DNA from 3 places in the Oryzihumus sp. genome. Region 2 is predicted to be linked to each of the others. Evidence: predicted binding sites of a transcription regulator. Region 2 holds the regulator's gene; each other region holds the start of a gene.
The links. Region 2 encodes Rex, which represses fermentation and respiration genes when NADH is low (regulators of the CRP and FNR family bind a similar motif). Its sites were predicted from a motif close to CTTGTGAANNNNTTCACAAG; they were not measured.
Positions count from the first base shown of each region.

Region 1: ACXVGS_RS10745 (geranylgeranyl reductase family protein) is a predicted target of Rex. The motif match lies at 4,315-4,334, and genes of this name have one in related genera.
Region 3: edd (phosphogluconate dehydratase) is a predicted target of Rex. The motif match lies at 3,295-3,314, and genes of this name have one in related genera.

Region 1 is NZ_JBTCWL010000035.1:16,822-24,629, forward strand. Features, by position in the region: gene ACXVGS_RS10725 (GNAT family N-acetyltransferase) at 1-877, opposite strand, end outside; gene ACXVGS_RS10730 (MFS transporter) at 928-2,130, shown strand; gene ACXVGS_RS10735 (isochorismate synthase) at 2,141-3,433, opposite strand; gene ACXVGS_RS10740 (demethylmenaquinone methyltransferase) at 3,568-4,263, shown strand; gene ACXVGS_RS10745 (geranylgeranyl reductase family protein) at 4,370-5,692, shown strand; gene ACXVGS_RS10750 (NADH-quinone oxidoreductase subunit A) at 5,829-6,191, shown strand; gene ACXVGS_RS10755 (NuoB/complex I 20 kDa subunit family protein) at 6,191-6,745, shown strand; gene ACXVGS_RS10760 (NADH-quinone oxidoreductase subunit C) at 6,742-7,503, shown strand; gene ACXVGS_RS10765 (NADH-quinone oxidoreductase subunit D) at 7,503-7,808, shown strand, end outside.
Region 2 is NZ_JBTCWL010000036.1:2,098-9,905, forward strand. Features, by position in the region: gene hemB (porphobilinogen synthase) at 1-520, opposite strand, end outside; gene ACXVGS_RS10845 (uroporphyrinogen-III synthase) at 520-2,193, opposite strand; gene hemC (hydroxymethylbilane synthase) at 2,190-3,239, opposite strand; gene ACXVGS_RS10855 (glutamyl-tRNA reductase) at 3,236-4,543, opposite strand; gene ACXVGS_RS10860 (redox-sensing transcriptional repressor Rex) at 4,540-5,223, opposite strand; gene ACXVGS_RS10865 (glutaredoxin family protein) at 5,379-5,630, opposite strand; gene ACXVGS_RS10870 (HAD family hydrolase) at 5,685-6,539, shown strand; gene ACXVGS_RS10875 (sigma-70 family RNA polymerase sigma factor) at 6,657-7,412, shown strand; gene ACXVGS_RS10880 (hypothetical protein) at 7,532-7,808, shown strand, end outside.
Region 3 is NZ_JBTCWL010000097.1:926-8,733, reverse strand. Features, by position in the region: gene serC (phosphoserine transaminase) at 1-513, opposite strand, end outside; gene ACXVGS_RS17780 (citrate synthase 2) at 633-1,754, opposite strand; gene ACXVGS_RS17775 (pentapeptide repeat-containing protein) at 1,886-2,539, shown strand; gene pdxH (pyridoxamine 5'-phosphate oxidase) at 2,550-3,230, shown strand; gene edd (phosphogluconate dehydratase) at 3,386-5,275, shown strand; gene eda (bifunctional 4-hydroxy-2-oxoglutarate aldolase/2-dehydro-3-deoxy-phosphogluconate aldolase) at 5,272-5,925, shown strand; gene ACXVGS_RS17755 (malonic semialdehyde reductase) at 6,243-6,911, opposite strand; gene ACXVGS_RS17750 (hypothetical protein) at 6,994-7,719, opposite strand; partial or broken gene ACXVGS_RS17745 (cryptochrome/photolyase family protein) at 7,730-7,808, opposite strand, start outside.

The DNA.
Region 1 (7,808 bases), on a different contig from region 2:
CGGTCGAGCGCTGGTCGAACGTCACCGTCGTCGTCAGGTCGAAGTCGACCAGCCGCCGCGCCAGGGCCAGCAACGAGGCCTCGTCGAGCGCGGCGACCTCGGTGACCGCGACAGTGCCCTTGGGGCTGCCGTCCTCCCAGGTGCCCGAGCGGGTGAACCTCGCGTAGCCGGTCGTCTCGCCGTCGCGGGAGCAGAACATCACCTGCTGGGGCTCCCGGCCCACGCGCGCCGGCGGGTGGTCGCGGAACAGCACCCGGCCCATCAGGTCCGAGCGGGTCACCGCGCCGAGCGTCGACGCCGTGGCCGCGACGTGGAGCCGGTGGACCCGCGCCCGTGCCTCGTCGGAGTCCATCGCCATGAACCGGGTCTCCAGCCGGCCGGCCTCCTCGTCCAGCGCCGGCGCCGTCAAGGTGGCCCCGCGGCCCATGGACAGGTGCACCTCGAGGGAGGCCACGGCATATCCGAACCGGCCGTAGATGGCCGGCTCGGCGGCGTGCAGCCCGCTGATCCCCACGCCCTGCTCGTGCAGCTGGGCGAAGTGGTGGCCCAGCATCGCCCGCAGCACGCCCCGTCGCCGGTGGTCGGGGTGCACCGAGACCCAGGACAGGCCGGGCAGGGGCACCGTGGTCAGCGCGTCCAGCGGACCCGGGACGGTCAGGCCCAGGCTGAAGGCGGTGTAGACGCCGCAGAGCGTCGTGCCGCCGTCGCGGCTGGCACCGAAGGTCCGCGGCCACTCGAAGTAGTCGAGGACGTGCGCGATGTCGTGCTGCGACGGGTCGAAGAAGAAGGCCGCCGCGTCGACGCCGAGCAGCCGGTCACGGTCCCCGGGGCCGAGCGGGACGACCGTGACACCGGCACCGGGCTGTTGACTGTCCATGGGACGGAGCGTCGCGCCACCGTGACCGGGCATGCAACAGGATTGACCCCATGCACACACCGGTGAAGGGGTCGGTCCCCGCGGTCGTCGCGGTCTTCACGATCAACGGTGCGCTGATGGCGCAGGCGTATGCCCGCATGCCCCAGCTGCGCGACCAGGTCGGCGCGACCCCGGCCCAGCTGGGCCTGGCCCTGGTCGGGGGCGGTATCGGCTCCGTGCTGGCCATGCCGTGGACCGGCCGGGTGGTGGAGCGGTGGGGCAGCAGGGCCACCGTCCGGGTCGTCGCGCTGATCAACGTCCTGGGCTGGGTGGCCGTCGCCTGGACCGGGTCACCGCTCGCGCTCGCCGCGACCCTCGTGTTCATCGGAGCCACCACCGGCATGTGGGACGTGGCGATGAACGTCCAGGGCCACCACGTCGAGCGGCTGCGGGGCCGCTCGCTCATGCCTCGCCTGCATGCGGGCTTCTCCGCCGGCACCCTCTTCGGAGCCCTCGTCGGGGTGCTCACCGCCAAGCTCACCCTCCCCCTGCAGGTGCAGCTGCCGGCGTTCAGCGCCCTGACCCTCGCCGTCGTCATCGTCGCGACCCGGCGCTTCATCGGCGACCACGCCGGCGTCGAGGTAACACCGGAGGAGGCGCCGGTGGCGCCCACCCGCTCCGGCATCACCGCCCTGGAGGTGCTGATCGGGCTGATCACCCTGTCCACCGCCATCGGGGAGGGCGCGGCCAACGACTGGCTGGCGCTGCTGCTGGTCGACGTCCGCGACGCCCCGCCGGCGTTCGGCGCGCTGACCTTCGCCGCCTTCAACCTGACGATGCTGGTCGGGCGCCTCGCCGGCGGGCCGGCGATCGAGCGGTTCGGCCGGGTGTGGGTGCTGCGGGTCAGCGGCCTGTGCGCCTGTGCCGGGGTGCTGCTGGTCTGCCTCGTGCCGATGCTGGGTGCCGCCGTCCTCGGCGGCCTGCTGTGGGGGCTGGGTCTGGCCACCGTCTTCCCCGCCACGATGTCCGCCGCCGGCGAGGTGCCCGGCCGCGGCCAGCGGGCGATCGGCGTCGTCTCGACGATCGGTTACGGCGGGTTCCTGCTCGGGGCCCCGACCATCGGCCTGCTCACCAGCCACGTCGGGCTGGATCGGGCGCTGCTCCTCGTTGCGGGCTTCGCGGCCCTGATCGTGGCCCTTGCCCGGTATGCCGCGCCGGTCCCCGCCACCTCGCACGAGGTGCACGAGCCCGACGACGTGGGCCCGCTGCGCTGAGGCGACGGGCTCAGAGGGCCTCGAGGGCGTCGCGCATCGGCACGAACTTGGCGTCCGACTCGGCCAGCTCGGCGTCGGGGTCGGAACCCGCGACGATGCCGCAGCCGGCGAACAGCCGCAGCCGCCGCGCGTCGTCGGGGTCGAAGGCCCCGCAGCGCAGCGCGATGCCCCACTCGCCGTCGCCGCTGGCATCCATCCAGCCGACCGGCCCGGCGTAGCGCCCGCGGTCCATGTGCTCCAGCTCGGCGATGGCCTGTGCGGCGACCGGCGTGGGCGTGCCGCACACGGCCGCCGACGGGTGCAGCGAGGCCGCCAGCCCGAGCGAGGTGGTGCCGTCGGCGAGCACGCCAGCCACGTCGGTGGCCAGGTGCATCACGTTGGTCAGGTGCAGCACGAACGGCGCCTCAGGCACGTTCATCGAGGTGCAGTGCGGCTCCAGCGCGTCGGCGACCGAGCGCACGGCGTACTCGTGCTCCTCCAGGTCCTTGGACGAGCGGGCCAGCGAGGCGGCCAGGGCCAGGTCGTGCTCGTCGTCGCCGGTGCGGCGGATGGTGCCGGCCAGCACCCGGGAGGTGACCAGGCCCTTCTCGAGGCGCACCAGCATCTCCGGCGTGGCGCCGAGCAGGCCGTCGACGGCGAACACCCACGTGTTGTCGTAGCGCTCGGCCAGGCGCTGCAGCAGCCAGCGCGGGTCGATCGGGTCGGTCGCGTCGACCTCGAGGTCGCGGGCCAGGACCACCTTGTCCATCTCGCCGGCGGCGATGCGGGACACCGCCTCGGCGACCGCCCCGCCCCACTGCGCCCCGGACAGGGCCCCGTCGGCGAAGGCGACCTCGCGCGGGGCCGCCGGGGGCTCGCCCGGCCCGGGGGTGAGGACCGCCGGCAGGCTCGAGCCCTGCGTGATCGTGGTGAGCCAGAAGTGCGAGCCGCGGTGGCCGAGGACGACCTCCGGCACGACCAGGGAGGCGCCGGCAGGGGAGTCGTCGGCGAAGGCGATGGAGCCGAAGCAGACCGGGCCGGTGCCCGGGAGCAGCACGTCGTCGCGGACCACCGCCCGGGAGACGACCTCCCGCCACCACTCCTGGGCGGCAGCGAACCGCTGCGGGCCGCCCGCCTCGAAGACCAGCGCCCGACCCCAGCCGACCAGCCCCTCGCCGCGGCGCACCCACGAGGAGATCGCCTCGGGGGAGACGTGGCCGGGCAGCAGCGACAGCAGGGCGCCGGGGTCCTCGAGCGCCACAGTGCGCGCCACGAGCGGCCCGGCCGCGGGAGGCGGCGGGACGGGTGCGGGCTCGGTGGTCACGGAGAGCAAGCCTACGACCGGGGCCCGGGCGCCCGACCCCGGACCACGGTGACGGGGCCTGCACGAGCCAGTCACCGGGGCATACCGGTGGTGGCCGTGCAGGCCACCACACGGCATACGGGAGGATGTGGCCCATGATCCGCGCCAGCCTCGACAAGCGTCCCCGCGACGTCGCCGCGATGTTCGACGACGTGGCGGGCCGCTACGACGTCACCAACGACGTGCTGTCCCTCGGCCAGGACCGCCTCTGGCGCAAGGCCGTCGTGCGCGCCGTCGACGCCCGGCCGGGGGAGCGGGTGCTCGACATCGCCGCCGGCACCGGCACCAGCAGCGAGCCGTTCGCCGACGCGGGGATCGACGTGGTGCCGGCCGACTTCTCCCTCGGCATGCTGCGGGTCGGCAACCGCCGCCGCCCCGACCTGGGCTTCACCGCCGCCGACGCGCTGCGGCTGCCGTTCGCCGACGCGTCCTTCGACGTGGTCACGATGTCCTTCGGGCTGCGCAACGTCTCCGACACCCTCGGCGCGCTGCGTGAGTTCCTGCGGGTGACCAGGCCGGGCGGCCGCCTTGTGGTCTGCGAGTTCTCCCACCCGACCAACGCGGCGTTCCGCAAGGTCTACAGCGAGTACCTCATGCGCTCGCTGCCGCCGATCGCCCGCCGGGTCAGCTCCAACCCCGAGTCCTACGTCTACCTCGCGGAGTCGATCCAGGCCTGGCCCGACCAGGCCGGTATGGCGCGCACGGTCACCGAGGCGGGGTGGCAGGACGTGGCCTGGCGCAACCTCAGCGGCGGCATCGTGGCCCTGCACCGGGCGGTCAAGGCCGGTTAGGTCTGCCTCAGTTCGGCAGGCTCCCACGTCCGGGCGTAGAGTTCCCCGGTATTCGTGAAGATCTTCACAAGCGCGTGCAGGCAGCAATCAGCATGGTGAGGAAGCCGTGAGCAACAGCGAGACCGGGGCAGGGGCGACCCTCGCGTCGGGAACCCCGGCCACCGAGACCGCCGATGTGATCGTCGTCGGTGCCGGGCCGGGAGGTTCCGCCACCGCGGCCTACCTCGCTGACCACGGGCTCGACGTCCTGCTCCTGGAGAAGTCGGCGTTCCCCCGCGACAAGATCTGCGGCGACGGCCTCACCCCTCGCGCCACCAAGGAGCTCATCTCCCTCGGCGTCGACACGACCGGGTGGCAGCGCACCAAGGGCCTGCGCATCAAGGGCGGCGGCCACACGCTGCAGCTCGACTGGCCCGAGACCGACCACTTCCCCTCCTACGGCATGGTGCGCACGCGCGCCCAGCTCGACGAGACCCTCGCCCGGCACGCGCAGTCCCGCGGGGCCCGGCTGGAAGAGCACACCAGCGTCACCGGGCCGGTCCTGGACGCCGCCGGACGGGTCGTCGGCGTCACTGCGCGACGGATGGACGAGCGGGGCCGGGCCGCGGGCGACACCGTCACCTACCGCGCGCCCGTGGTCATCGCGAGCGACGGCGTCTCGAGCCGCCTGGCGACCGCCGTCGGTCGGCCCAAGCGGGAGGACCGCGTCATGGGCGTCGCCGTCCGCGCCTACTACCGCACGCCGCGCCGCGACGACTACCTCGAGTCCCACCTCGAGCTGTGGACCCGCGACGACTCCGGCAACCGCATCCTCATGCCCGGCTACGGCTGGCTCTTCCCGCTCGAGGACGGCCGCACCAACGTCGGCCTCGGCACGCTCGACACCACCTCGGCCTTCCAGAAGACCGACTACAAGGACGTCATGCGGCGCTGGGTCGAGGACATCGACGCCGACTGGCACCTCGAGCACGACGACTCCGCCGGCCCGATCCGAGGCGCGGCGCTGCCGATGGGATTCAACCGCAGCCCGCTCTACGCCGACGGCCTGCTGCTCGTCGGCGACGCCGGCGGCATGGTCAACCCGTTCAACGGCGAGGGCATCGACTACGCCCTCGAGGCCGCGCGCGTCGGCGCCGAGCTCGTCGCCCAGGCGCTGGCCCGACCGGGCGACGCCGAGCGCGAGCGCGTCCTCGCCACCTACCCCAAGGTGATGAAGGACGAGCTCGGTGGCTACTTCACGCTGGGCCGCTGGTTCGCGCACGCGATCGGCAACCCGGAGGTGATGCGCCTGGCCACGAAGTACGGCCTGCCGCGCACCACGCTGATGAAGTTCCTGCTGAAGGTGATGGCCAACCTCGCGGAGCCGCACGGCGGCACCGCGGGCGACCGGCTGATCACCGCCCTGTCCAAGATGGCCCCGGCGGCATGAGCCGGACGGGCGCCCCTAGGATTGGGCCGTTTGGAGACGTGGCCCCGCGTTCGCGGATGGTTGGCCTCGCCAACGTGACCCACTCCGGACAGACTGCCGTGAGCGAGATGATCAACCGAAAGGGGAGCGTGTCGGGATGACCAACCCCTACGTCCCACTCCTGTTCCTGGCCGCCATCGGTGGCGGATTCGCCGTCTTCTCGGTGGTCGCGGGGTCCCTGGCCGGGCCCAAGCGCTACAACCGCGCGAAGCTCGACGCGTACGAGTGCGGCATCGAGCCGACACCGCACGCGAGCGGCGGCGGCAAGGTGCCGATCAAGTACTACCTGACGGCCATGCTGTTCATCGTCTTCGACATCGAAGGCGTCTTCCTCTACCCGTTCGCGGTGGCCTTCAACAAGCTCGGCCTGTTCGCGTTGGTGGAGATGGTCCTGTTCATCATCACGGTGTTCGTCGCCTACGCCTACGTGTGGCGTCGCGGCGGTTTGGAGTGGGACTGATGGGTATCGAGGAGAAGCTCCCCGCGGGCTTCCTGCTCACCACGGTCGAGCAGCTGGCCGGCTACATGCGCAAGAGCTCGGTGTGGCCCGCGACGTTCGGCCTGGCCTGCTGCGCCATCGAGATGATGGCCGTCGGCACGCCTGACTACGACATCGCCCGGTTCGGCATGGAGCGCTTCTCGGCGACCCCGCGCCAGGCCGACCTGATGATCGTCGCCGGCCGGGTCAGCCAGAAGATGGCCCCGGTCGTGCGCCAGGTCTACGACCAGATGCCCGAGCCCAAGTGGGTCATCTCGATGGGCGTCTGCGCCAGCAGCGGCGGCATGTTCAACAACTACGCCATCGTCCAGGGCGTCGACCACATCGTCCCGGTCGACGTCTACCTGCCCGGCTGCCCGCCGCGGCCGGAGATGCTGCTCAACGCGATCATCACCCTGCACGAGCAGATCCAGAACACGCCGCTGGGTGTCAACCGCGTCAAGGCTGCCCGCGCCGCCGAGGAGGCTGCGCTCAACGCGACGCCGACGCACGCCGTGAAGGGGCTGCTCGCATGAGCTCCGACGAGAAGAAGGTCCCGACCGACAAGGCGCAGGAGACCGGCGGCGCGCCGACCGAGGCCGAGCGCGACAACCTGCCGACCGCACCGGGCACGCCCGAGGTCGTCTCCGTCCGTCACGGCATGTTCGGCGCCCCCGACAGCGGCGACACCAGCGGGTACGGCGGGCTGGTCGCCCCGGTGCTCTTCCCCGCCCCGGCGCAGCGGCCCTACGGCCGCTACTTCGACGAGGTGGCCGACCACCTCGAGCGTGCGCTCGAGGGCGCCGAGGGCTTCGGCCGCGCCATCGAGAAGGTCATCGTCGACCGCGGCGAGCTGACCCTGTTCGTGCGCCGCGAGGACCTGCTCACCGTGGCCCGCGCGCTGCGCGACGACCCGGCCCTGCGGTTCGAGATGTGCACCGGCGTCTCCGGCGTGCACTACCCGCACGAGGCCGGCCGCGAGCTGCACGCCGTCTACCACTTCCTGTCGATCACCCACGGTGGTCGCCGGGTCCGCGTCGAGGTCACCTGCCCCGACGACGACCGCCACATCCCGTCGATCGTCGGCATCTACCCGGCCAACGACTGGCACGAGCGCGAGACCTGGGACATGTTCGGCATCGAGTTCGACGGTCACCCCGCGCTGACCCGGATCCTCATGCCGGACGACTGGCCCGGCCACCCCCAGCGCAAGGACTACCCCCTCGGCGGCATCCCCGTCGAGTACAAGGGCGCCACCATCCCGCCGCCGGACCAGCGGAGGTCCTACAACTGATGAGCACCGACCAGATGCATGCAGGCGACGTCTACGCGACCGGCGTCGCCGACGAGGCCGACGCCGAGGGCGCGCGCGTCTTCAACGCCGCGGGCGGCGACTGGGACACCATCGCCGACGAGGCCTCCGCGCTCCACGAGGAGCGCATCGTCGTCAACATGGGCCCGCAGCACCCGTCCACGCACGGCGTGCTCCGGCTCATCCTCGAGCTCGACGGCGAGACCGTCACCGAGACGCGGGCCGGCATCGGCTACCTGCACACGGGCATCGAGAAGAACATGGAGTTCCGCAACTGGACCCAGGGC
Region 2 (7,808 bases):
CCTGGCCGTCCATCATCCCGGACAGACCCAGCAGGTGCGCCCCGGCCTCGACCTGGGCCAGGCCCATCGCTGCGTAGCGCTCGAGCGTCGCGTCGTTGTCCACCCGGCCGGCGGCGTCGAGGACCCCGCAGTGGCCGTGGTCGGTGAACTCGTCCAGGCACAGGTCGGCCATGACGACGGTGTCGTCGCCGACGGCGTCCCGCAGCCGGCGGAGGCCGACGTTGAGGATGCCCTCCGGGTCGTCGGCGCCGGAGCCGACCGCGTCGCGGGTGGACGGCACGCCGAAGAGCATCAGCCCGCCGACGCCGGTCTCGACCGCCTCGACGGCGGCCTTCTCCAGCGAGTCCAGGGAGTGCTGGACCACGCCCGGCATCGACCTGATCGGCAGCGGCTCGGCCGCCCCCTCCCGCACGAACATCGGCAGGATGAGGTCGGCCGGGTGCAGCCGCGTCTCCGACACGAGCCGGCGCACGGCCGGGCTCTGCCGCAGCCGGCGGGGACGCTGGGCGGGGAAGCCCATCACTTGGCCTTGCGGCGCGAGGAGGCCTTCCGGGCGCTGGGCCGCACGACCGGCTCCCCGGCCTCGGTGGCGGCGAGGGCCAGGCCCAGGCCGTACTCGGCCAGCGCGTCGACGAGGGACTCGGCCGAGGCCTCGGCCGCGAGGACGTCGACCCGCAGGCCATGCTCCTCGGCGGTCTTGGCGGTGGCCGGGCCGATGCAGGCCACGACGGTCGCGGCGTGCGGCTTGCCGGCGATGCCGACGAGGTTGCGCACGGTGGAGCTGGAGGTGAACACGACCGCGTCGAACTTGCCGGTCTTGATCGCCTCGCGCACCGGTGCCGCCGGCGGGGCGGCGCGCACGGTCCGGTAGGCCGTCACGTCATCGACCTCCCAGCCCATCTCCTCCAGGCCGGCGACCAGGGTGTCCGTGGCGATGTCGGCGCGGGGCAGGAAGACGCGGTTGATCGGGTCGAGGACCTCGTCGAACGGCGGCCACTCGGCAAGCAGGCCCTGGGCCGACTGCTCACCGGAGGGCACCAGGTCAGGCTGCAGGCCCCACTCGCGCAGCGCCGCGGCGGTGACCCCGCCGACGGCGGCGATCTTCAGTCCGGCGAACGCGCGGGCGTCGAGGCCGAACTCGGCGAACTTCTCCTTGACCGCGCGCACCGCGTTGACGGAGGTGAAGCCGATCCACTCGTAGCGGCCGGTGACCAGGCCCTTGATCGCGCGCTCCATCTGCTGCGGCGTGCGCGGCGGCTCGACGCTGATCGTGGGGACGACGTCGCTGGTCGCGCCGTAGGAGGCGAGCCGGTCGGTCATCGGGCCGGCCTGGTCCTTCGTGCGCGGCACGAGGATGTTCCAGCCGAACAGCGGCTTGGTCTCGAACCACGACAGCTGCTCACGCAGGGCGACCGTGGCGCCGACGACGGCGAGGGTCGGGAACTCGACCTTGGCCGACTTCATCGTCGCGGCGACCGAGCCCAGCGTCGTGGTGTGGGTGCGCTGGGTGATCGTGGTGCCGCGCTCGGTCAGGGCGACCGGCGTCTCCGGGTCGCGGCCGGCGGTCAGCAGGTCGGCCAGGCCCCGGGCCAGGGACTCCGGCGTCCCGAGCACGACCACGGTGACGTCCGTGCCGGTGGAGCGGGCCCAGTCGACCTTGGTGTTGTCGCCGGAGACGACGTGCAGCGTCGGTGACGACGCGGACGTCAGCGGCACCCCGGCATACGTGGGCACGGCGCTGACGGCACTGACACCCGGGACGACCTCGAAGCCGATGCCGGCCTTGCGGCAGGCCAGGGCCTCCTCGGCCAGGCCGTTGAAGGTGGCCGGGTCGCCGTCCATGAGGCGCACGACGAGGCCGGTGTGACCGCCCGCGGCGCCGGCGGACCTGGCGGCCTTGACCACGAGCTTGGCTCGGGAGGCGTGGGTCAGCGGCTGGCCGTGCTCGCCGTGGCCGGCGTCGACGACCTCCACGCCCTCGCGGACGAACGGCGCGATGAAGTCCTCGCGGGCCACCTGGTCGATCACGACGACGTCGGCGGCGGCGAGGTACTCGGCGGCACGCTGCGTCAGCAGGCCGGGGTCGCCGGGACCGGCACCGACGAACGCGACCCGGCCCAGGGGCTTGCTGGTGCGGCTGGTCGTGGTGGCGGTCGTCTGGGTGTTGCTGGGGGTTGAGCGCGTGGGGCTCACAGGGCACGCTCCGGAGCGGTCGGGTCTGGGCGGTCGGCGGGGTCGTGGGGGCGGTCGGCCACGTGCTGGGGGTCGTGGTCTCCCGCCCTGCCTGGGTCGGGTGGTCGGTCCTCACTGACGGCCGGCCCCAGGCCGACCGTGACGATGTCGCGGGCTCCGTCCTCGAGCAGGACGGCGGCCAGCTCGCGGCCGAGACGCTCGGCCTCGGGCACCGGGCCGGTGACCGAGCGGCGCAGCTCGGCGGCTCCGTCCTCGCTGCCCACGAAGGCTCGCACGGACAGCTCGGCTCCGTCCATTCCCTCGACGACCTCGGCGAGGGCGCCGATCGGTGCGGTGCAGCCGGCCTCGAGTGCCGCGAGCAGGGCGCGCTCCGCGGTGACCGAGGCCCGGGTGTCGGCGTCGTCGAGGGGGCGCACGGCCGCGGTGGCCTGCGGGTCGTCGCTGCGCACCTCGACGGCGAGGGCACCCTGCCCGGGGGCGGGCAGCATCTGCAGCGGGTCGATCAGCTCGGTCACCTCGTCGAGGCGGCCGAGACGGGCCAGACCGGCGGCGGCGAGGACCACCGCGTCGACCTTGCCGTCGTGCACGAGGCGGAGGCGGGTGTCGACGTTGCCGCGGATGGCGCGGACGTCCAGGCCCAGGCCCAGGGCCGCGATCTGGGCCGCCCGGCGCGGGGACCCCGTGCCGACCACGGCGCCGGCCGGCAGCTCGCCGAGCGTGAGGCCGTCGCGGGCGACCAGCGCGTCGCGGGGGTCCTCCCGGCGCGTCACCGCGGCCACGGTCAGGCCCGGCTCGGGGGCGACGGGCAGGTCCTTGAGCGAGTGCACGGCCAGGTCGACCTCACCGGCCAGCAGCGCCTGGCGGATGGCCGCGGCGAAGACGCCGGTGCCGCCGATCGCGGACAGCGGCTGGGTGGAGGTGTCACCGAACGTGGTGATCTCGACCAGCTCGACCTCATGGCCGAGGGCGCGCAGCTGGTCGGCGACCCACCCGGACTGGGTGGTCGCGAGGGCCGAGCGGCGGGTGCCCAGGCGCAGGCGGGTCACGCCAGACCACTCCCCTCGGGCGGCACGGAGACGGCCGCGACGTCGTGCGGGTCGAGGTCGAACAGCTCGCGCAGGGCCTGGGCGTAGTCGCCACCCTGGCCCTCGCCGGCCAGCTCCTTGACCCGCACCGTCGGCGCGTGGAGGAGCTTCTCGACGACGCGGTGCACTGCCAGCTGGACCTCGCCGCGGGTGGTCTCGTCCAGCTGGGGCAGCCGCTGCTCGAGGCGGGACAGCTCGGCGGCCACGACGTCGGCGGCGCGGGAGCGCAGGGCGGCGACGGTGGGTGCCACGGCCTGGGCGCGGCGGCCGGTGAGGTAGGCGGCGACCTCGGCGGTCACGAGGTCCTGGACCTGCTGCAGCTGCGGGCTCACCTGCCCCGGGGCGAGGTCGGCGCCGAGCTCCTCGAGCCCGACGACGTCGACGGCCTCGACCTCGGCGGCACGCGGGTCGACGTCCCGCGGCAGGGCGAGGTCCACGAGCACCTGCGGGCGACCGGCCCGGTCGATGGCGGCGCGGGCAACCATGTCCGCGGTGAGCACGTGGCCCACGGCACCGGTGCACGAGATGACCAGGTCGGCCTCGCGCAGCGCCTGCTGCAGGTCCTCGAACGGCAGGGACCGCCCGCCGGTGCTGGTGGCCAGCCGCTGGGCCTTGCTGCGGGTGCGGTTGATGACCACCAGGTCACCGGCGCCGCCGCGGGCGACGGTCGTCGCGGCGAGGCTGCTCATCGAGCCGGCGCCGACGACGAGGACCCGCGTCTGCTCCAGCGGCCCGAGGGCGCGCGCCGCCCGGGCCAGCCCGGCCTCGACCAGGGACACGCTGACGGTGTCCAGCTCGGTCTCGGAGTGGGCCCGCTTGCCGACCCGCAGCGCCTGCTGGAACAGCGAGGCGAGGGTGCCGCCGGCCTGGCCGTCGGCCTGGGCGGTGCGCAGGGCCTCGCGCAGCTGGCCGAGGATCTGCCCCTCGCCGACCGCCATCGAGTCGAGCCCGCAGGCGACCGTGAACGCGTGGGCGATGGCCCGGTCCTCGTAGTGGACGTAGAGGTGCTCACGCAGGTCGCCCAGCGGCACACCCGAGCTGGCGGCGAGCGCCTCGCCGATCTCGTTGACTGCACCGTGGAAGGTCGCGGCCTCGGCGTAGACCTCGAGCCGGTTGCAGGTGGAGACCACGACGGCCTCGTGCACGCTCTCCCCGGCCCGGACGGTGCGGGCCAGCGCGGCCACGCCCTCGGCGTCGAGGGAGACCGACTCCAGCACCGGGATGGGGGCCGTGCGGTGCGAGAGGCCCAGGACGACGACGCTCACCGGATCACCTCGCGCAGCGGGGTGCGGCGGGCGGCGAGGGCCTTGCGCTGCTCGTGGAAGGCGAGGATCTGCAGCTCCATGGACAGGTCGACCTTGCGCACGTCGACGCCGTGGGGCACCGACAGCACGCAGGGGGCGAAGTTGAGGATCGAGCGCACGCCTGCGGCGACGAGGCGGTCACAGACGCCCTGCGCGGAGGCGGCCGGGGTGGCGATGACGCCGATGGCGATGCCGTCCACCTCGGCGACCCGCTCGAGGTCGTCCATCGGGCGGACAGCCACCCCGGCGATGTGCTGGCCGACGATGTCAGGGTCGTGGTCCAGCAGCGCGACGACGCGGAAGCCGCGGGTGACGAAGCCGGAGTAGTTGGCCAGGGCGTGCCCGAGGTTGCCCAGCCCGACGATGGCCACGGGCCAGTCCTGGGTCAGGCCGAGCTCACGGGAGATCTCGTAGGCGAGCAGGTCGACCTCGTAGCCGACCCCGCGCACGCCGTACGAGCCGAGGTGGGAGAGGTCCTTGCGCAGCTTGGCCGAACGCACCCCTGCCGCGGTCGCGAGCTCCTCGGAGGAGACGGAGGTGATGCCTCGCTCGGCGAGGTCCGTCAGGGCACGCAGGTACTCAGGTAGCCGGGCAACTGTCGCGTCGGGGATTCCTCGACGGGCTGCGGGGTCGGCGGTCACTGTCGCACCGGCTCCTTCCGTACAGGTCCGGACGTCACAAGGCCGGACTGGAGCGCGTGGGTTCACCTCAGGGTAGGTCTTTGTGAACACACGCACAAAGTCGCGAACCGACCCCGCCGTCTGGTAGGTGAGCGATGTCACCGACAATGCGCGGCTCAGCCCCCGAGCGCGGCGCGCAGGCGCCGCTCGTCGACCCTCCAGAAGTCGTGCTGGCGGCCGTCCACGAGCGTGACCGGGATCTGCTCGGCGTACTCCGCGAGGAGCTCCTCGTCCTCGAGCACCGACCACTCCTGCCAGCCGACGCCGAGATCGTCGGCCACCCGGGAGATGACCTCGCGGGCGTCGTCGCACAGGTGGCAGCCCGGCTTGCCGATCAGGGTGATGCGCGGTGCGGGGGTGGCAGGCACCTCACCACTGTATGCCGCGCGGCCGCCCCCTCCGGCCCGGTCTAGGCTGGTGTCATGGAGCTGCCGGCGGGGCCCGACGAGCACGAGACCGTCGCCGCTGCTGTCCACCTGCCGGATGGCCTCGACCACGCCCTGGCGGTGCCGGTGGACCCGACCGCCGCCGCGTTCTTCGACCTCGACAACACGCTGCTGCGTGGCGCGAGCGTCTTCCACCTCGCCAAGGGCCTCTACCGGCGCAAGTTCTTCGGCGCCCGCGACATCGCCGCGATGCTGTGGAAGCAGGCGTGGTTCCTCGCCGTCGGGGAGAACCTCGACCACGTCGCCAAGATCCGCGAGCAGGGCCTGGGCTACGTCGCCGGCCACTCGGTCACCGAGCTGACCGAGATCGGCGAGGAGATCTACGACGAGGTGATGGGCGAGAAGATCTGGCCCGGCACGCACGCCCTGGCGCAGATGCACCTCGACTCCGGGCAGCGGGTCTGGCTGGTCACGGCCACGCCGATCGAGGTCGCCGAGGTCATCGCCCGGCGGCTCGGCCTGTCCGGCGCGCTCGGCACGGTGGCGGAGACCGAGGACGGCCTCTACACCGGTCGCCTCGAGGGCGAGCCGTTGCACGGCGAGGCCAAGGCGGTGGCGGTGCGCGCCCTGGCGGAGCAGGAGGGGCTGGACCTGTCCCGCTGCTCGGCCTACTCCGACTCGGCCAACGACATCCCGCTGCTGTCCCTGGTGGGCCACCCCTACGCGATCAACCCCGACGCCCGGCTGCTCGAGCACGCCCGTGCCCACGGCTGGCAGGTGCGCGACTACCGCACCAAGCGCAAGGCGGCCAAGCTCGGCCTCCAGGCGGCGGGGGCCACGGCCCTGGCCGGAGCCCTCGCGGCGGCCTCGGCCCGCCGGCTGCGCCGCTGAGGGCCGCCCGAGGCGGGTTTCACGCCGGACCCCCCTGACATTTCGGGCGACTTTGGGGAGACTGTCCGCCGAGGAGGTTGCCCCATCGTGAGCCGGAGGATGCAGGGTCGCGTGAGCATGCCCGCGCGCCGGGGCCGCGCCCGTGCGGCGCGGTGGGCTGCGCCTGCCCCGGTGCCGGCCGGCATACCGGTCCTGCCCGACCACGGCCTGGGCGACGCCACGCGGTCGTTCCTGGACAGCCTCCGCGTCCTGCTCGCCGCGGCCGGCGGCGGGGCGCCCGGCGGGGGCGGCACCGCGCTGCAGCAGCCAGGCGGCGTCCCGGAGGACATGGACCGGGTGGCCGCCCTCGTCGAGCTGGCCCAGGGCGGCGACGCCGAGGCGTTCGGGCTGCTCTACGAGCGCTACGTCGACCTGGTCTACCGCTACGTCTACGTGCGCGTGGGATCACGGCACCTGGCCGAGGACCTCACCTCCGAGACGTTCGTGCGCGCGCTGCGCCGGATCGACTCCTTCTCCTGGCAGGGTCGCGACATCGCGGCGTGGTTCGTGACCATCGCCCGCAACCTCATCACCGACCACGCCAAGTCGGCGCGGTTCCGCCTCGAGGTCAGCACCGCCGACATGCTCGACGCCGACCGTCGGGTCGACGCGCCGGAGACCGAGGTGCTCCAGCACCTGCGCGACACCCGCCTGCTCGAGGCTGTCCGCGACCTCAAGCCGGAGCAGGCCGAGTGCGTCGTGCTGCGCTTCCTGCAGGGCCTGTCCCTGGCCGAGACGGCCGCCGTGATCGGCAAGTCCGAGGGGGCCGTCAAGCAGCTGCAGCTGCGGGCCGTCCGCGCCCTGCACCGGGCCCTGGACGGGGAGGTGCTCTGAGCGATGAGCGCGAACCTCCGCCTGCGTAACTTCCGGCCCGACCCGTCGTTCTCAGGACGAACCACACGCATGGGGCCGCAGTCTTCAACAGTCACCACCACAGGGGAGGGAACGCCGGTATGCCGTTGCTGAGCCGCCGCGCCGACCTCTTCCACCGCGCACTCGAGGGGGCTCCGGCCGCCGACGACGAGATCGCGGCCCTCGTCGGCACGGCCTCGCGCATCCCCACCCTCGACGGTCCCGCGTGCGCCCCGCGCCCGGAGTTCGTCGAGCAGCTCGGCGCGCGGCTGCGGGCTGAGGCGCAGACGCTGCCCGCCCGCCCCGCCAGGCCGGCCGCCGTTCGCCAGGTCCCCGGTGGTGGCCCGCTGGTGCTCGTCATCGGCAAGGGCCTGCCGC
Region 3 (7,808 bases), on a different contig from region 2:
CACGAGAGCGTCATCGTCGGCGCCCGCGACGCGCTGGACCGGCGCCATGACGCCCGTGGAGGTCTCGTTGTGCGGCCACGCGTAGACGTCGATCCCGGCCTCGGCGACGGGCGCGGCCAGGGTGCCGGGCTCGGCCTTGATGACGCTCGAGCTGCCCAGGAAGGGCGCCTTGTCGGTCACGGTCGCGAACTTGCTGGAGAACTCGCCGAACGCGAGGTGCTGGGCGCGCTCGCGCACCAGGCCGAACGCGGCGATGTCCCAGAACGCCGTGGAGCCACCGTTGCCGAGGATGATCTCGTAGCCCTCGGGCAGGGAGAACAGCTCGCGCAGGCCCTCGCGGACCTCCCCGACGAGGTTCTTCACCGGGGCCTGGCGGTGGGAGGTGCCCAGCACGGTGCGCCCGAGCGAGGCGAGGTAGTCGACCTGCTCGGGGCGGACCTTGCTCGGGCCGGAACCGAACCGGCCGTCCTGGGGCAGCAGCTCGGCGGGGATGGTGATGGCGGCGTCGGTCACGGGACGTCCTTCGGGTCAGAGGCGGTTTGCGGCAGTTCTGACGCCGTTGTCAGGTGCGACCCATTCAAGCAAACCGTCCAGCCCGTGGACGCGATGGTCCGCCGGGTGGGACGGAGGTCTCAGCCGGCGTGACCCGGGGCGACCTGCGCGTCCCAGCCGGCGACGTCCTCCGCGGGGCGCGGGCCGTCGCCCACGTAGCGCGCCGACGGCCGGATCAGGCGCCCGGTGCGCTTCTGCTCGAGCACGTGCGCCGACCAGCCGGCGGTGCGGGCGCAGGTGAACATCGGCGTGAACATCGACGCCGGCACCTGCGCGAAGTCCAGCAGCACCGCGGCCCAGAACTCCACGTTGGTGGCCAGCACCCGGTCAGGGCGGCGGGCGTGCAGCTCCTCCAGGGCGGCCTTCTCCAGCGCGGCGGCGACCTCGAAGCGTGGGGCGCCGAGCCGCTCGCACGTCGCGCGGAGCACACGCGCACGGGGGTCCTCCGCGCGGTACACGCGGTGCCCGAAGCCCATGAGCCGCTCGCCCTTGTCGAGCACGTCCTTGACGTAGGCGGTGGCGTCGCCGGAGGACTCCACGCCCTCGATCATGTGCAGCACCCGGGAGGGTGCGCCGCCGTGCAGCGGGCCGCTCATCGCCCCGACCGCGCCGGACAGGCAGGCGGCGACGTCGGCGCCGGTGGAGGCGATGACGCGGGAGGTGAAGGTGGAGGCGTTCATGCCGTGCTCGGCCGCGGAGACCCAGTAGGCGTCGACCGCCTCGACGTGGCGCGGGTCGGGCTCGCCGCGCCAGCGGATCATGAACCGCTCGACGATGGTCTGCGCCTTGTCCACCTCGCGCTGGGGGACCATCGGGCGGTCCTGCCCGCGGGCCGACTGCGCGATGAAGGACAGCGCCATCACCGAGGCGCGGGCGAGGTCGTCGCGGGCCTGCGCCGGGTCGATGTCGAGCAGCGGGCGGAAGCCCCACACGGGGGCGAGCTGGGCCAGTGCGCTCTGCACGTCGACGCGCACGTCACCGGTGTGCACCGGCAGGGGGAAGGGCTCCGCCGGTGGCAGGCCCGGGTTGAACTTGTTGTCGACCAGCAGCCCCCACACGTTGCCGAACGACACCTTGCCGACGAGGTCGTTGATGTCGACCCCCCGGTAGCGCAGCGCGCCACCCTCCTTGTCGGGCTCGGCGATCTCGGTCTCGAACGCGATGACACCCTCGAGTCCGGGCTTGAAGTCGCTGTCGGTCATCAAAGCACTCCGTCCCTGCACCCGACCGCGGTGTCGGGGGCGCCTGCCATTCTGCACCGTGTCCCGCGTCGAGCGAACGGTGCGGTCCGTGTGGAGGACACCGTTCGCCCTTCCCGCACAAGGAGTCCGCCATGGCACGAGCCCCCCGCCGCCTCGAGGTCGACCTTCCCGACCTCGAGCCCTTCGGCGACGCCGGCCTGGAGCAGGCAGGGGAGTACGACGCCCTCGAGCTGCGTGACCTCGACCTGTCCGGCCAGGACGGGCGCGACGCCCGGTTCCTCGAGTGCGGGGTCTACGCCTGCCGCCTGGACGAGACCCGGCTGCGCGGGGCCCGCTTCGCCGACTGCGTCCTCGCCGACCTGCAGGGCGTGGCGCCGGACCTGGCCGAGACCTCCTGGCTCGACGTCGTGGTCAGCGACCCGCGTCTGGCGGCGGTCCAGGCGTTCGGCGCCGACCTGCGCCGGGTCGCGGTGCGCGGGGGCAAGGTCGACTACCTCAACCTGCGCGGGGCGACCCTGCAGGACGTGCGGTTCGAGGGAGCCGTGCTGCGGGAGGTCGACTTCGCCGAGGCCACCCTGGTCGACGTCAGCTTCGACGGCTGCCAGCTGGTCGAGCCCGACTTCTCCCGCGCCCGCCTGGAGCGGGTCGATCTCAGTGGTGCCGACCTGCGGGCGCCCAGGGGCGTGACCAGCCTGGCCGGCGCGACGATCGCCCAGTCCCAGCTCTACGACCTCGCCCCCGCCTTCGCGGCCCAGCTCGGCCTCACCGTGCTCGAGGGTCGTTAGCCTTCGACCCATGACGCCTGCGGACCGCCACGACTACCTCGGTGAGGGACTGCTCGAGCAGCACCTCGCCGCCACACCGTGGCGGCAGGCCAGCGCCTGGCTGGAGGCTGCCCGGGAGCGGGCCGCCGCAGAGGGCGACGTGCCCGAGCCGACCGCGATGTCGGTGGCCACCGTCGACGCCGCCGGCCGCCCCGACGTGCGCACCGTCCTCATGCGCTTCTTCGACCCCAGTGGCCCGGGTTTCGTCACCAACCTGGAGTCGGCCAAGGGCCGGCAGCTCGCCGGCAACGCCGGCATCGCCGCCTCCCTCACCTGGCCGGCCATGTATCGCGCAGTCCGCTTCCGGGGCACGGCGCACCGGCTGCCCGAGGAGCAGGTCCGCGACTACTTCGGCCACCGCCCGTGGGGCTCCCGGGTCAGCGCGTGGGCGTCGCGGCAGTCGCAGGTGATCGAGGGCCGCGAGGGGCTGGAAGCCGCCTACGCGCGATACGCGGCGCAGTGGCCGGACCGCGGTGGGGTCGACGACGTGCCGGTGCCGCCGTTCTGGGGCGGCTACCGCATCACCTGTGACGAGGTGGAGTTCTGGGCCGGCCGGCGCGACCGCCTGCACGACCGGCTGGTCTTCGTCCGGGCCGGTGAGGGCGACCTCGACGACCCGTCCGCGTGGCGGGTGGAGCGCCGCCAGCCCTGAGGCTGCCGGTCCGGATCGCGGGACGTGGCGGGGCGTACTTGCCGGTAACCCCGACCCGTGCTCTAGCGTGAACGCCGTCACAAGCGTGACTGCGGGCGCCACCGTCGCCGTTCGCCGCCAGCCCTTCGGGGCCGCCGCGACCTGCGAGGAGAACCATGCCCAGCCGTCCCCACACCCCTGCCGTGCACCGCGTCGTCGCCGACGTCACCGAGCGGATCCGTGAGCGCAGCCGGCAGACCCGCCGTGACTACCTCTCGCGCATCCAGCACGCTGCCGCCGAGCGTGGCGGGCGCCTGACCCGCGCCGACCTCGGCTGCAGCAACCTGGCCCACGCGGTCGCCGCCTGCGGGGGCTCGGACCGTGCCGCCATGTCGGGGGAGAGCGCCGTCAGCCTCGGCATCGTCACGTCCTACAACGACATGCTCTCCGCGCATGCGCCGTTCGAGCACTACCCGCAGCAGATCAAGGACACCGCGCGCGGCCTCGGCGCGGTCGCCCGGGTCGCCGGTGGCGTGCCCGCGATGTGCGATGGCATCACGCAGGGCCGCGACGGCATGGAGCTGAGCCTGTTCAGCCGGGACGTCATCGCCATGTCGACGGCGATCGCGCTCTCCCACGACGTGTTCGATGGCGCCCTCATGCTCGGCGTGTGCGACAAGATCGTGCCCGGCCTCGTCGCCGGCGCCCTCGCCTTCGGCCACCTGCCGGTGGCGATGGTGGCCGCCGGCCCGATGAGCAGCGGCCTGCCGAACGCCGAGAAGGCCTCCGTCCGCCGGGCCCACGCCGCCGGCGAGGTCGGCCGCGAGGAGCTGCTCGCCGCCGAGACCGCGTCCTACCACTCGCCCGGCACGTGCACCTTCTACGGCACCGCCAACTCCAACCAGCTGCTCATGGACGTCATGGGCCTGCACCTGCCCGGCGCGGCGTTCGTCTCGCCGGACGACCCGCTGCGTGGGGCGCTCACCGCCGAGGCCACGCGCCGGGTCGCCGAGATCGCCGCCAGTGACCGGTCCTACGGCATCGGCCACGTCGTGGACGAGAAGGTCGTCGTCAACGGCGTCGTCGCCCTGCTCGCGACCGGGGGCTCGACGAACCACACGATGCACCTGGTCGCCATGGCCGCCGCGGCCGGTGTCCAGCTCACGTGGGAGGACTTCGACGACCTGTCGCGGGTCGTGCCGCTGTGCGCCCGGATGTACCCCAATGGCAGCGCGGACGTGAACCACTTCCACGCGGCCGGCGGCACCCCGTTCCTCGTCGGCACCCTGCTCGACGCCGGGCTGCTGCACGAGGACGTGCTGACCCTGGCCGGCCCGGGCCTGGACCGCTACCGCCGGATGCCGGCCCTCGAGGACGGCGCCCTCACCTGGCGCGAGCCGGCCGCGGCGAGCACCGACCTGGACGTGCTGCGCCCGGCCAGCGACCCGTTCGCCCCCGATGGCGGCCTGCGGGTGCTCAGCGGCAGCCTCGGCCACGCGGTCATCAAGGTCTCCGCCGTCGCCCCCGAGCGCCGGCTCATCGAGGCGCCGGTGCGCGTGTTCACCGACCAGGTCGGCTTCCTCACCGCGTTCTCCCGCCGCGAGCTGGACCGCGACGTCGTCGTGGTCATCCGCGACCAGGGCCCCTCGGCCAACGGCATGCCGGAGCTGCACGCGCTGACCCCGTCCCTGGGTGTCCTGCAGAAGCGCGGCTTCCAGGTCGCACTGGTCACCGACGGACGCATGTCCGGTGCCTCCGGGGCGATCCCGGCGGCGATCCACGTGACGCCGGAGGCGGTCCACGGCGGTCCCATCGCCCGGCTCCGCGACGGCGACGTGGTCCGGCTGGACGCCGACCGCGGCACCCTCGACGTCCTCGTCGCCGAGCAGGAGTGGGAGGGCCGGGAGCCGGTCACCACCGCGGGCGGCGAGACCTTCGGGACCGGGCGTGAGCTGTTCGCCGGCCTGCGCCACCTGGTCGGCCGCGCCGACCAGGGCGCCCACGTCTTCGGCGCGGTGGACACTGTCACCACGCCCGCCCACCACCTGCAGGAGAGCACTTCATGACGAGCGTCGCCGAGACCAACCACCCCCGGACCGCGGCCGAGCTGCTCGCCGTCAGCCCCGTCATACCCGTCGTCGTCGTGGACGACGTCGAGCAGGCGGTGCCGCTGGCCCAGGCGCTGCTGCGTGGCGGCGTGGGGATCATCGAGATCACCCTGCGCACCGCCGCCGGCCTGGCCGCGATCGAGCGCGTGGCCGCCGAGGTGCCCGGCATGGTCACCGGCGCGGGCACGGTCACCTCCCCGGCGCAGGTGCACGCCGTGCAGCGGGCCGGCGCGCAGTTCCTGGTCACTCCCGGGTCGCCCGCTGGCCTGCTGTCCGCCGCGCTCAACAGCGGTATGCCGCTGCTCGCCGGGGCGGCCACCCTCACCGAGATGATGACCCTGGCCGAGCACGACCTCGGCGCGATGAAGTTCTTCCCGGCGCAGGCCAGTGGTGGCGTGGAGTTCCTCAAGGCCGTCTCCGGCCCGCTGCCGCACCTGCGGTTCTGCCCCACCGGCGGCATCACGACGGCCAACGCGGCCGACTACCTCGCGCTGCCGAACGTCGGCTGTGTCGGCGGGTCGTGGCTGACCCCCAAGGACGCCGTGGCGGCTGGGGACTGGGGCCGGGTCGAGCAGCTGGCCCGGGAGGCGGCGGCGCTGCCGCGCTGACCCCCGCACACGACGGAGCCGGCCTGCGTGACGCAGGCCGGCTCCGCACATGGAACAGCCCGTGAGCTCCGGGCCTTGCGGTCCGGGCGCGATGGACGAGTCGCGCATCCTCACGGGCTGCGGTGACTGCTTGGGATTGCGGTCACCCTTGCCGTCCACGACTGGCACACCCGAGGGGGCCAGGGAACGGGCTGGGCTAGCGCTCAGCCACCTCACGCGTCCTGTGAATAATCACTAACGGACCACCTCCCTTCTCGTGTGCACACGACGGTAGGTCGGTGTCAGTCGGCGCGCAATGCCTTATCCGCCGCGTCGTCTCAGACGGTGGTGACGACCTCGTCGAAGTCCAGGCGGGGGCTGCGCGGGAACCAGGCGTCGGGGCCGGGCTTGCCGATGTTGACCACGGCGAGGGCGCGGTGCTCGCCGTCGGGGAAGAACTCGCGGGTCACGGCGTCGGCGTCGAAGCCGGTCATCGGGCCGGCAGCCAGGCCGGCTGCGCGGACGCCGAGGATGAAGTAGGCGATCTGCAGGGTGGCGTTGAGCTCGGCGGTACGCAGGCGCATCGCCTCGTTGCCCCCGAACATGTCCTTGGCGGCGGGGAAGTGCGGGAAGACCCTGGGCAGCTCCTCGTGGAACTCGTTGTCCGCGGCGAGGATGGCGACCAGCGGGGCGGCCTGCGTCTTGGGCTTGTTGCCGTCGGCCATGAGGTCGACGAGCCGCGCCCGGGCCTCGTCGCTGCGGACCAAGACGATGCGCAGCGGCTGGTTGTTCATGGACGTCGGGGCCCACTTGACCAGCTCGTAGATGGCGCGGACCTGCTCCTCGGACACCGGCTCGTCGGTGAACGTGTTGGCGGTGCGGGCCTCGCGGAACAGCAGGTCCTGAGCCTCGGTGGAGAGCTGGAGCTGGTCGGCGAACTCGGCCTCGAACTGCTCGAGGTCGTGCTGGGTCTCGGGGGAGGTCGTCATGGACAGTTGAACGGTCAACGACTTGAGGATATTTCCGCCGGGGTGTCCGTTTCCGTGTGGGCTGCGCCACGTGCCTCCCGACGGGAGTCCTGGGCCGCGCTCACGCGGGGCGCACGGCGGCGGGGTCGATGGCGATCCACACGGCCTCGGCCTGCGCGAGCAGGCGGCCGTCCGCGGCATACAGGGCGGTGCCGGAGAGGAACTTGCGGCCCTGCTCGCCACGAGGCCAGGCCATCACGACGCACTCCCCGCCCACGGCCGGCAGGTCGTGCACCTGCGCCGTCATCGTGCCCAGCACCATGGCGCGGCCGGCGATGCCCGAGGCCCATGCGCCGGGGCAGTCCAGTGCCGCCCAGACGATCTCCGGGGTCACCTCGGTCGGGCGCCAGGCGGCGGCGCGCAGCGTCTTGTGGCCGGGCAGTCGGCCGGTGTGCAGGCACAGGGCGTCGGCGGGGTCGCGGTCGGTGCCGCAGGTGAAGCACGCGGGGAAAGGGTGCTCGGCCAGCCCTTCGTATGACGGGCCGACCGCCTCCGCGTCGCCGAACGACACCGGCGTGGGTGTCCCGGCGGTGTCCAGCGGCTCGGCCGAGATGGCCTGGGCCACCAGGGTCTGGCCGTCCCACAGCTCCACCGTGCCGTCGTCGGCGCGGGTCACGTCCATCTCGGTGTCCAGCGGCGGGGGCGTGCGCAGCCGCACCGTGACGGCGCCGGCGCCCTGCCCCTCCTCGCCCTCGACGAGCTGGGCCAGGTGGCCGCTGACCCAGCCGCCGTTGCCGGACATCGGCGGGCCGCAGAACCGGGCGGGGACGACGAAGGACTCGCTCACGCCCGGCACGCTAGCCCCTGACGTCTTCGTAGCGGCGCAGGGCCTCCTCCCGGGCCTCGGCGTGGTCGAGGATGGGCTCGGGGTAGCCG